DNA from 3 places in the Phyllobacterium sp. LjRoot231 genome. Region 1 is predicted to be linked to each of the others. Evidence: predicted binding sites of a transcription regulator. Region 1 holds the regulator's gene; each other region holds the start of a gene.
What was found. The regulator PhoB, encoded in region 1, activates phosphate uptake and scavenging genes when phosphate is short. The targets are predictions, from matches to a motif close to TGTCATNNANCTGTCAT.

Region 1 (4,160 bases):
TCATCGTGTTGTTGATTTTCCTCGCGGTCATGAACATCACAGCCATCATTCTGCGTCGCCGCTTCGAGCGGCGGTGGTAACGGGTCGGGAAAGGCTCTAATTATGAACCTGATGACGGAACGAAATCTCGAAAAAGCGGTAAATGACAAAATGAGCGCTCAGGGAAACGCGATCAAGATGCAGGGCAAGGACGTCACCGTGCACTATGGTGACAAGCAGGCGCTGTTCGGTGTCAGCCTCGATGTGCCGGAGAAGATGGTAACGGCTTTGATCGGTCCCTCGGGCTGCGGCAAGTCCACTTTCCTGCGCAGCCTCAACCGCATGAATGACACGATCGAAGGCTGCAAGATCGGCGGCATGATCACGCTCGACGATGAGGATATCTACAATCCGAAGATCGATGTGGTGGAACTGCGTGCCCGTGTCGGCATGGTATTCCAGAAGCCCAATCCCTTCCCGAAGTCGATTTTCGAAAACGTGGCGTACGGACCGCGTATTCACGGTCTTGCCAAGAACCGCCAGCAACTCGAGGAAATCGTCGAGAAGAGCCTGCGCCGCGCCAGTCTGTTCGAAGAGGTGAAGGATCGCCTGCACGAAGCGGGTACCGGTCTCTCTGGCGGCCAGCAGCAGCGCCTGTGCATTGCGCGCGCCATCGCTGTCAGCCCGGAAGTCATCCTGATGGATGAGCCGTGCTCGGCACTCGATCCGATCGCCACCGCCAAGGTGGAGGAGCTGATCGACGAATTGCGCGAGAATTATACGATCGTCATCGTTACGCACTCGATGCAGCAGGCGGCGCGCGTATCGCAGCGTACGGCCATGTTCCATCTCGGCAATCTCGTTGAAGTTGGTGATACGGAAATGATGTTCACCAGCCCGACGGAAAAGCGCACACAAGACTACATCACCGGACGCTTCGGCTGATCCCGGGAAAGAGGTTGATACCATGACCGAACAGACAGCACAGCACACCGTCCGTTCCTACGACGACGAACTGAAATTCCTGACGCACAAGATCGCCGAGATGGGCGGGCATGCGGAGCGCATGGTCGAGCAGGCTGTCGCTGCCATGGTCAATTCCGACAACGCCCTGGCACAGCGGGTGATCTCGGACGATTTGATCCTCGATGCCGGTCAGCGCGAGATTGACGAAAAGGCGATTACCATCATCGGCAAGCGCCAGCCTATGGCGATCGATCTGCGTGAAGTCATCGGCACAATCCGCATTTCATCGGATCTCGAACGCATCGGCGACCTTGGCAAGAACATCGCAAAACGCGTCGTTGCGGTTACCGATACAAGGCAGACGCTCTCGGTCTATCGCGGATTGCAAACCATCGCTGAACTGGCGCTGACGCAACTCAAGGATGTTCTCGATGCCTACGCCACACGTTCGGTCGCTCAGGTCAATATCGTACGCGAGCGCGATGACGAGATCGACGCGCTCTATACGTCATTGTTCCGCGAACTCCTGACCTACATGATGGAAGATCCGCGCAACATTTCGGCCTGCACGCATCTTCTTTTCTGTGCAAAGAACATCGAACGCATCGGCGACCATGCGACGAACATAGCAGAGACAGTCTATTATATCGTGACGGGAACGCAGCTTCCGGCAGAGCGCCCGAAGGAAGATCAATCCCACACGATCGTGGTGGATGAACATCTCGCATCCTAAGTTTTCAAAGGTAGAAAATGGCTATAGCTCCCAAAATCACTGTTGTGGAAGACGAGGAAGCCTTGAGCGTCCTCCTCAGGTACAATCTTGAAGCTGAAGGCTATGCAGTCGAGACCATCGCACGCGGTGACGAAGCGGAAATAGCCTTGCGCGAGAAGGTGCCGGATCTGTTGATCCTGGACTGGATGCTGCCAGGCCTTTCCGGCATCGAATTGTGCCGGCGGCTGAGAGCCAGGCGCGAAACGGAAATCCTGCCGATCATCATGCTGACGGCACGCGGCGAGGAAAGCGAGCGGGTGCGCGGTCTGGCAACCGGCGCGGATGATTACATGGTCAAGCCGTTCTCGACACCGGAGCTGCTTGCACGCATCAAATCCATGTTGCGCCGGGTCAACCCGAGCCTGCTGTCGCACGTGCTAAGCTTTGGCGACCTCAAGCTCGACCGCGAGCAACACCGTGTCTACCGCAAGGAACGCGAGCTGAAGCTTGGACCGACGGAATTTCGCCTCCTGGAATTCCTGATGCAGTCACCGGGCCGTGTCTTCTCGCGCGGGCAATTGCTCGACAATGTCTGGGGCGCGGATATCTATGTCGATGACCGCACTGTCGACGTTCATGTCGGACGGTTGCGCAAGGCCATCAATATCGGCCGCTCCATCGATCCGATCCGCACCGTGCGCGGCGCAGGATATTCATTCGGCTAATTTATTTGAGGCACGACGGAAGTGACACCTCCCGCGATCGGTTACTGCGTATAACGTCCGATTGGACGCACAGAGGGCGCAGTAACACTTCGATGGCATCATGATGCCATGCTGACGCATTATCATCAGCGACACTCTCAGCAAGTGGAAACAGCGACGACCGATATGGTTCTCGAGAGTTGGAGGATTTGACGATCATGGCAAGCAAGAGCGCCGACTTTCAGGATTGCGTTCATTTGCCACCAGGTTGGCCGAACGCCCGAGCATCCGCCTTTTGATCCTCGCCGGTATGATTTTCGTTGGAACAATTGGAAGAGTCGTGGGTTGAAAGGGCATGGAGAGGGAAAAACCCGAAGGAGGAAAATATGCCCAGCAATGAAAAAACACGTGGTGGTTCATCGGAAAAGCAATCGAAAGCGGATCAGCAGAGCCACAAGAACATGCCCGGCCAGCAACAGCAGGAAGGGATGAAAAGGACTCAGCAAGGGTCCGGTTCGACGCGTGGCGGAACAAGCGAGCAGCCTGCAAAAGCTGGTCAGCAGAGCCACAAGAACAAATGATCCAAAAAAGCCCGTCACTTCGTGGCGGGCTCTTCTTCACTCTCTTTGCCGTTCCCATGGCGGGATGAACCTTCCATCAAGATATTCATCCAGGCAACCCGAATAAACAGGGATCGCGAGGTCCGCCGATTTGAGGAATACAAATGCCCAGCCTGCCTGACTGCCGTCCTGTTGGCAGATTTTGATCTGCGGTAATTTCCAAGAAACGCTGCATCGCTCAGGCCGTGGGCATGAAGCGGGAAACCTTTCTTCAGTGTGCCGAAGGCGAATATTCTCATCGGAAGCCCGCAACGAATTCGCCAGGGCCTGTCAGGGCGGCTATTGAGGACGAGCGGCATGAAACTCAAGGCGCTCGCCCTTAATGGCACGTTGAAAAGCGATGGAAAATCTTCGACTTAGACAAAATTTGTCCTAGACGACCTCGTCGGAAGGCTTGGGCGTGTTCTCGTTGGCCGGATCGCGAAGAACTTGGCCAGGCTCGTCAAGCCGGGTAATCACACCTTTTTCCATGCGGAAGACGCCGTGATGTCCACCTTGCCGGGCGAAATCGGTTTCGAGATCGCCCCACGAGCCAAGAAAATTGCCGCAGGAACTGCAATGTATCGGTGAACTCGATTTTACGTCTGCAGGTATGTCCAGATAGATTGTACCACAGTTTGCGCATTCCAATTTGTGGTCCAGCCTTTGGCCCATCCGAGTACCCTTCTGCATTATTCAAGCAAGAACAGTACGCCGTTTACGGATAAGCGCAATTGTATGTCTATCAGCGGACACGCCGTCAGGAGCGGCCAAATTCCTTCCTCAATTCGTCCAATACTCTCTTTTGTTTTTCCGGCAGGTTGCGACCTGCGCGGTTGATATAGAAAGTCAGCATCGACATGGCGGACCGGAATGGACTGGATTTGCGCCGGTCGGAGTGTTCCGCGGACCGCTTCAGCGAGACGGCAATCTTGTGCGGGTCGTGCTGTTCGAAGACATGAGCCTCAAGGTCTAGCGCGTCACTGTGCTCGGTGACCTCCTGGGACCATTTTTCTTTTGGCTTGTCGGCCATTTTGAAACCTCCAATGATCGTTCATTCGAACGTTACTTTCTTCGGATCGAACGCCCCATGATCCTGGATCGCTGCGACATCCGATATCGGCTCTTCATAGGCCCACATGGCATCCTTCGCCGACTCTCCTTGGCCTCTGACCCGCCAATAGGATGCGGTTCCCTTCC
Region 2 (4,160 bases), 1.2 Mb from region 1:
ACAAAGGCGGCAGCATGTTCGTCTGCTCGGATACGGATTTTTGTGAAGACCGTCAGGCAGAGGGCCATCGCGGTCTTCTTTCGGCCAATCCTGCGGAGGCAGCAGAATGAACGATACACCACTCCTGAAAGTCAACGCTCTGTCGAAGTTCTACGGAAGCCGCATTGGCTGCCAGAACGTTTCCTTCGAGCTGTGGCCAGGCGAAGTTCTCGCCGTTGTCGGTGAATCTGGGTCAGGCAAGACGACACTGCTGGATTGCCTGGCGACGCGCTTGGCGCCTTCCACCGGCTCGGTCGAATACCGGATGCGCGACGGGCAATTTCGCGATCTCTACCGCATGAGCGAGGCCGAGCGGCGCTTTCTGATGCGGACCGACTGGGGTTTCGTTCATCAAAATCCGGCCGATGGATTGCGCATGACTGTTTCCGCTGGAGCCAATGTTGGCGAACGGCTGATGGCCGTGGGCGACAGGCATTATGGCAAGATTCGCGCGACTGCTACCGATTGGCTGGGTCGCGTCGAGATTGCCGCCGACCGCATCGACGATCAGCCGCGTGCCTTTTCCGGCGGCATGCGCCAGCGGCTGCAAATCGCCCGCAACCTCGTCACCAACCCGCGGCTCGTGTTCATGGATGAGCCCACAGGTGGTCTTGATGTGTCGGTCCAGGCAAGACTACTCGATCTTCTGCGCGGTCTCGTCAGCGATCTCGGTCTGGCGGCCATCGTCGTCACCCATGATCTTGCGGTGGCGCGTCTGCTCTCGCACCGGATGATGGTGATGAAGGATGGCCATATTGTCGAGACAGGGCTTACCGATCGCGTTCTTGATGATCCGCAGGCGCCTTACACCCAGCTTCTCGTTTCCTCCATCCTGCAAGTCTAGGAGAAAATCATGCCGACACCTCTCGTTGTTTCCGATGTCGCCAAGAGCTTCACCATGCATTTGCGCGATGGTATCCGTCTGCCTGTCGTGGCAAATGTCTCCTTCTCCATTAAAGCGGGCGAATGCGCCGTGCTTGGAGGGCCTTCCGGGGCGGGCAAGAGCTCGATCCTGAAGATGGTCTACGGCAACTACGCCGTGGATCGCGGTCAGATCATCGTGCCCTACCGCGACCGGCTTATTGACGTTGCCGCCGCCGATCCGCGCACGATGCTCGGCATTCGCCGCGACATGATCGGCTATGTGAGCCAGTTTCTGCGTACAGTACCGCGCGTTTCGGCACTGGATGTTGTTGCCGAACCCCTCATTGCGCGGGGCATCGACCGCACAGACGCACGGGCTAAGGCCGGTTCGCTGCTTGCAGGGCTCAATTTGCCTGAACGGCTGTGGTCATTGCCGCCCGCGACGTTCTCGGGCGGCGAACAGCAGCGTGTCAATATTGCCCGCGGCTTCATCACAGATCATCCGATCCTGCTTCTCGACGAACCAACCGCGTCGCTTGATGCCAAGAACCGCGATGTAGTGGTGTCGATGATCCAGCAGAAGAAGGAGGCGGGCATCGCCATGCTCGGCATCTTCCACGATCAGGATGTACGGGAAGCCGTCGCCGACAGGATCATCGATGTCACGGCATTTTCTGTACCGAATGGCGTAGCGGCCTAAGTTCACCACTGGCTATTCGATTTTTTAAACCACCGGTTTTCGGGAGCGGATCACGCAAATTTGTGTGCCGCTCCCGTTATCATTTGCACCCTCCAGATAGGGTTTTCCGTGGATAACACACGGCCTGAGAATACGATCCGCAGTTGTCACGTAACTGAAATGAAAATGCCATCGCAGGTTCACACAATCCCTCTAGGACGGATCAACGGCCAAAAGGGATCGACGAATGCTGAAGATTGAAAACGTGACGCGGCGCTTTGGCAGCAATATCGCCATCGACAACGTCAATGTTGAAATTCCGCAAGGCCAGATGGTTGGCATTATTGGCCGATCGGGCGCAGGAAAATCTACGTTACTGCGTATGATCAATCGGCTTATTGATCCTTCCGAGGGCTCGATTCTGTTCGAGGGAACCGATGTCGCCAAGCTGCGCGGGTCGCACTTGCGCAATTGGCAGCGCGATTGCGCGATGATCTTCCAGCAGTTCAACCTCGTGCCGCGTCTCGATGTTCTTACCAATGTGCTTCTTGGCCGTCTAAACCATCGTTCGACGATTAAAAGTCTTCTCGGCATCTTCTCCAATGACGAACGTGCCATGGCGGTCGCCGCTCTTGATCGGCTGGATATCGCCAAGACGGCCCTCCAGAGAGCCGGCACATTGTCTGGAGGCCAGCAGCAGCGCGTCGCCATAGCTCGCGCGCTGATGCAGAACCCCAAAGTCATTCTTGCTGATGAGCCTATCGCTTCGCTTGATCCGCGCAATGCGCAGGTCGTCATGGAGTCGCTGCGCGACATCAATGAGAAGGAAGGCCTGACCGTTATCACCAATCTGCATACGCTCGATACTGCCCGGCATTTTTGCAGCCGAATCATCGGCATGCAGGGCGGCAAGATCGTCTTCGATGGCGGTCCGGATGATCTGACTGAACTAGCCGCCCGCCGCATTTACGGTGCGGACGGCCTCAAGGATGCGTTTTCAGAAGCCATTACATCGACGAGTATCGTACGCGGTCCGCAGAAGCCAATCCCGGAGTTGGAGGCCATTCTGGCCGCGCGTTGAGCGTAAAGAGATCGTCTCGCCCACGTTACGGGCTCATACGAAACCGATCACAAACTCATTGGACGTTTGACAGGAGAGAACCATGTTGTTCAAAAAAGCCCTTCTCGGTGCTATCGCGCTCAGCGCGATGTTCACTGGTACAATGGCCCGCGCTGAAGACCTCAAGGAATTCCGCATTGGCATCCTCGGCGGCGAAAACGAAACCGACCGCTTGCGCAATTTCGGCTGCCTTGCGGATCACCTCAAGCAAACCTTTGGTTTTGAAAAGGTTTCGCTGTTTCCCGCAGCTGACTATGATGGCGTGATCCAGGGCCTCCTCGGCGGTACGCTCGACTTCGCCGAACTCGGTGCTTCCGGCTACGCTGCGGTCTACATCAAGGACCCGAAGGCCGTTACACCAATTCTCACCACCCAGCAGACTGACGGCTCGACCGGCTACTATTCCATTGGTCTCGCCCGTAAGGATTCTGGCATCAAGACGATCGCCGACGCCAAGGGCAAGATCCTCGGTTACGCCGATCCGGATTCAACCTCCGGTTACCTCGTTCCGTTGACCCAGATCCCCAAGACCACTGGCATGCCGAACGACAAGTTCTTTGCCAAGACACAGTTCAATGGCGGTCATGAGAACAATCTACTGGCCGCTTATGACGGCAAAGTCGACGTTGCTGTAGACGATTCCTCGGGTCTCGGCGATTTCAAGGATGGCTACACCTCCGGTACGTTCCGCAAGGAAGTCGATAAGGGCGCCGTTGATCCGAGCCTGCTGGTCGAAGTATGGCGTTCGCCGCTCATTCCGAATGGCCCGCTGGTTGTTCGCAATGGTATCGGCGATGAATGGCATGCCAAACTCGCCGATTTCTTCCTGAAATTGCCAACCACCGACAAGAAGTGCTTCGAAGCTGTCGAAGGCGGTGACTTCAAGGGTTACCATCCTGTGAAGCCCGAGTTTTACAATGCGGTCATCGATATCCGCAAGAACGCAATCGGCGGCTAAGGCTGGCGATCATCACGGGGTGGCTGGTGACGGCCACCCCTTTTTTGTGCGTACCATGCGGATCAACTCATGACGTTTGCTGACACTCAGCCGCAACTACAAAGTTCGCACGACATAGCCGAGTCGTGGCGAAAGGTCGTGGCACGTCGCCGGATGTATACGGGCCTCGGACTGCTCGTGCTGTTCATCGGGTTCGTGGGCTCCGTCCGTTTTGCCGATGAAAGCAATGCCGGCCATTTCTTCGATCGTCTCCCCCACCTCTTCGATTTTCTCAGCTGGCTCGTACCCAAGGACTGGAGCGATGTGTGGCGGGCACTCTTCGATATCGCAAGCCCCAACGACAAGGGCGGTCAGGAGTTCAATTTTGATCTAGGGCGGGTCTATATCTGGGGCGATTTCTATATTCCCGAGTATTTCGAGCTGATGATCATTACGTTCAACGTGGCGCTGGTTTCGACCATTATCGGGTTCATTTTCGCGGTTCCACTCAGCTTCATGGC
Region 3 (4,160 bases), 3.3 Mb from region 1:
TGAATGACAGCGCGATCGAGACCGGCAAGGTCAAGATCCACGCCATAGCCAGGTTCCGCACGGTCGACATCTGCAAGCCTGAACCATTGGCGACCATCGTTCCGGCAACGCCCGACGACAGGATATGCGTGGTGCTCACGGGCAGGCCAAGACTGTCGGCGGTGAAGATAGTTCCCATCGCCACCAATTCCGCCGATGCACCCTGCCCATAGGTCAGGTGTGTCTTGCCGATCTTTTCGCCCACCGTGACGACGATGCGTTTCCAGCCGACCATGGTGCCAAGACCGAGAGCCAGAGCCACGGCGACCTTCACCCATGTCGGGATGAACTTCGTCGCGTTGTCGATGGCCTTGTGATAGGACTTGATCGTCGCAAGTTCCGCTTCCTGCAGGGGCAGCGGCTTCTGCTTCTCGACCAGTTTCAGTGCTTCACCGATCAGGTACATGTCATTGCGCGTGTTGCTGACCATGCCGTTAGGGACATTGGCGACCGAACCGTAGGGAGAGATCGACGCACTGGTGTCGTCGATAAAGCGCGGCAATGCGGCCGTCATGTCGTCGCTCCAGGTTTTGGTGCGCACCGCATTGTTGACCACTGCCCGGGCATCGGTCACGGCGACCTCCGGTTTGGCATAACTGTGCAGCGTCGTGCTCGCCGCAGTGGAAGCGGCCTTATAGGCCTCGAGGTAATTGATGTCCGGCGTGCGGTTCAGGGCAAAAGCGGTCGGGACGACGCCGATCAGGATCAGCATGATCAATCCCATGCCCTTTTGGCCGTCGTTCGAGCCGTGGGCAAAGGAGACACCGGTGCAGGTGAAGATGAGCAGGGCGCGTATCCATAAGGGCGGCGGCGTATTGCCCTTCGGCGCTTCATAAAGCGCCTTGCTCCTGACGAGAACCTTCATCACCAGCAAAAGCAGCGCCGCGACGCCAAAGCCGACCAGCGGCGATATCAAAAGGGACATGCCGACTTCGCTCGCCTTGGACCAGTCGACACCGCTCGTCACTGTGCCCGCTGGAGCGAGGAACTGGTTGGCGAGGCCCACACCGACGATCGACCCGACAAGCGTGTGCGAACTTGAGGACGGAATGCCCAGATACCAGGTGCCAAGGTTCCACAGGATTGCGGCAATCAGCAGAGAAAAGACCATGGCAAGGCCGGCGCTCGACCCAACCTGCATGATCAGTTCCACCGGCAGCAGCGATATGATGCCGAAGGCAACCGCGCCGCTCGCCGTCATCACACCGAGGAAATTGAAGAAACCGGACCAGATGACGGCAAGTTCGGCTGGCAGCGAATTGGTATAGATCACCGTCGCCACAGCATTTGCCGTATCGTGAAAGCCGTTGACGAATTCGAAGCCGAGCGCGATCAGCAGCGCCAGGCCGAGAAGTATCCATGGCACGGCGACTGAACTGGTCAATTCCTGGGTGAGGGAATAACCGACATAGAAAAGCCCGGCGAGGAGGATGGCCACCACCGCATAATTGGGCCACCGGCCGAGACTACTTGGTTTGTCGAGCGGATGCTCAGCACTGCGCAGACTGGCATCAGTTGCGTTACTTACCGTCATGACCAGATCCCCAAATGGTTAACGAGGAAAGGCTATGACCCTCGCGTGAACCCTTGATGACAGCATGGACAACTTGCGCGAAACGCAGGGAATCTCTATCGCTTTTCGAAGACACAAAATTCTGGAAGCGCCATGCATAAAGTTGTCATCAGCGGTACGGGCGTTTTCACGCCGGAACAGTCCATCAGCAATGCCGAGCTGGTCGAGGCGTTCAACACCTATGCCACAAGGCAGAACGAGCTCTACGCCGACGAGATCGCCGCTGGCACCCGCGCGCCGGTGACCATGTCCAATGAGGAATTCATCGTCCGCGCTTCCGGCATCGAAAGCCGCTACGTCCTCAACAAATCCGGCATTCTCGATCCGGACATCATGCATCCTGTCCTCCCCGAGCGCAGCGATGAGGATCTGTCTGTCATGGCGCAGATGGCCGTGCATGCCGCCAGTCTTGCGCTCACCAAAGCCGGCCGGGATACTTCGGAGGTCGATGCGGTCATCTGCGCTGCCTCCAATCATGAGCGTCCCTATCCGGCCATCGCCATCGAAGTGCAGCAGGCGCTTGGCATCGAAGGCTTTGGCTTCGACATGAATGTCGCCTGTTCCTCGGCGACCTTCGGCATTCAGGCGGCGGCCGACATGATCCGCTCGGGCTCGGCCCGCGCCATCCTCATGGTCAACCCGGAGATCTGCTCGGCGCATCTCGAATGGCGCGACCGCGACTGCCATTTCATCTTCGGCGATGTCTGCACCGCCGTGCTGCTCGAGCGCGACGATCTGGCAACGGCGAAAGACCGTTTCGAGATCGTCTCGACCCGCTGTCTCACCCGGTTTTCCAACAATATCCGCAACAATAATGGCTTCCTGCGCCGAACGCGCGAAGGCCACATGACCGACCGCCGCGACATGCTGTTCCGGCAGGAAGGCCGCAAGGTGTTCAAGCAGGTGGTGCCGATCGTCTCCGACCTGATCCTAACCCACCTTGCCGACGAGAATATCGCGCCCGCCCACCTGTCGCGGCTCTGGTTGCACCAGGCCAACAAGGGCATGAACGATCTGATCGGCGTCAAGGTGCTCGGCCGCGAGCCGGAGCCTGGCGAACAGCCGAATATCCTGCAGGACTATGCCAATACCTCCTCGGCAGGCTCGATCATCGCCTTCTCGAAATATTCCGACGACCTCGCCCCCGGCAGCCTCGGCGTCATCTGCTCGTTCGGAGCAGGGTATTCGGTGGGCAGCGTGATTGTGAGGAAGGTTTAGGCGTCACCGTCGAAGAAGAAGCATGAGGCAGACCTCATGCTTCTTTGCGTTGCGCCCGTGCGATCAGAGTATGAAATCGCTCAATGTCAGCTGAGCTGTTGCGTCGTTCAGATGCACGTCCAAGAAATAGGTTCCACTGAAATCATCACTCAGGAAAAAAACGTGGTAATCCTTTCCCCCCTGCGCCGAAATACTCACATTCGCGCCAGTGACGTTCGTGATGGCGCTAACATCGATCTTGTCCACTCCATGCTTAAAAAAGTTGATCGTGTCGCCATTATATTCAGCCCTGAAGTTAGCGGAGTCGTTGTAGACAAATTGGGTTGATCCAGTACTACTGTCCATGGTGTCGGCGCCCAGACCTCCAATAACGGTATCATTACCCGAAGCGCCTACAATATTATCATTGCCTGCTCCTCCATTGATCGTGTCATTGCCAATCCCTCTGTCCAGAGTGTCGTTACCGTTGCCAGCGAGGATGATGTCATCGCCACTTCGCCCGTCGATGGTGTCGTCACCATTGCCAGCCTCCATGCGGTTAGGGCCGTCGGTGCCAAAGAGGAAGTCATTGGAAGCGCTTCCGAGAATATTCTCAAAGTTCTGGATCGTATCGCCCAACGCATAGCCGCCGGGTGCTTGTCCAGGTCCGGGATTCATCCAGATGTTCACTTGGAAAGGCGCTGCAGAATAATCCAGCGTATCAACGCCGTCACCGCCATCCATTGTGTCATTGCCGTCATTCCCGGCAATGGTGTCATCCCCAATTCCGCCATTGAGGATGTCATCCCCTCCCCCGCCATTGAGGATATCATTGCCGCCATTGCCGTATACGATATCGTTGTGCGCAGGGTCGCCGTGGTGATATAGGTGCCATTGGGGTTCAGATTGATGGTGACGCCCCCGGCCGAGACTTCATAGGCGAGCGTATCGGTGCCGGCGCCGCCATTCAGCGTATCGGCGCCCATGCCGCCCTCGATCCAGTCATTGCCGGCCGCACCGTTGAGAACGTCGGCGCCGGCAAGGCCCATCAGCTTGTTGGCGAGCCCATTGCCGTTGACCGTGTCGTTGGAATTGCTGCCGACGACGTTTTCGATGTTCTGCACCGTATCGGCGGCAACGCCATTGACCGTCGCCGTGGTCAGCGCGCCATTATTGCCGAGCGTCAAGGCGACACCGATCGCGGTGGGCGCATTGCGCTCGTAGCTGACCGTATCCTCGTCCGCGCCGCCATTCAGAATGTCGAGCCCGCCGCCGCCTTCAAGAAAGTCATTGCCGTTGCCGCCATTGAGCGTATCGGCGCCGGAACCGCCATAGAGCTGGTCGCTGCCAT

Region 2: the regulator PhoB is predicted to act here: its motif matches at 1,748-1,764, upstream of phnC (phosphonate ABC transporter ATP-binding protein).
Region 3: the regulator PhoB is predicted to act here: its motif matches at 1,619-1,635, upstream of ACSQ3H_RS22585 (inorganic phosphate transporter).

Annotation. Positions count from the first base shown of each region.
Region 1 is NZ_CAXUQT020000001.1:1,184,947-1,189,106, forward strand. Features, by position in the region: gene pstA (phosphate ABC transporter permease PstA) at 1-80, shown strand, start outside; gene pstB (phosphate ABC transporter ATP-binding protein PstB) at 151-924, shown strand; gene phoU (phosphate signaling complex protein PhoU) at 947-1,678, shown strand; gene phoB (phosphate regulon transcriptional regulator PhoB) at 1,696-2,382, shown strand; gene ACSQ3H_RS05785 (hypothetical protein) at 2,682-2,942, shown strand; gene ACSQ3H_RS05790 (hypothetical protein) at 3,354-3,635, opposite strand; gene ACSQ3H_RS05795 (DUF3175 domain-containing protein) at 3,721-3,993, opposite strand; gene ACSQ3H_RS05800 (DUF427 domain-containing protein) at 4,015-4,160, opposite strand, start outside.
Region 2 is NZ_CAXUQT020000001.1:2,425,319-2,429,478, forward strand. Features, by position in the region: gene ACSQ3H_RS11880 (alpha-D-ribose 1-methylphosphonate 5-phosphate C-P-lyase PhnJ) at 1-110, shown strand, start outside; gene phnK (phosphonate C-P lyase system protein PhnK) at 107-883, shown strand; gene phnL (phosphonate C-P lyase system protein PhnL) at 893-1,603, shown strand; gene phnC (phosphonate ABC transporter ATP-binding protein) at 1,830-2,663, shown strand; gene phnD (phosphonate ABC transporter substrate-binding protein) at 2,749-3,660, shown strand; gene phnE (phosphonate ABC transporter, permease protein PhnE) at 3,730-4,160, shown strand, end outside.
Region 3 is NZ_CAXUQT020000001.1:4,528,498-4,532,657, reverse strand. Features, by position in the region: gene ACSQ3H_RS22585 (inorganic phosphate transporter) at 1-1,573, opposite strand, end outside; gene ACSQ3H_RS22580 (beta-ketoacyl-ACP synthase III) at 1,706-2,830, shown strand; gene ACSQ3H_RS22575 (calcium-binding protein) at 2,894-3,553, opposite strand; partial or broken gene ACSQ3H_RS22570 (calcium-binding protein) at 3,560-3,637, opposite strand; partial or broken gene ACSQ3H_RS22565 (calcium-binding protein) at 3,763-4,160, opposite strand, start outside.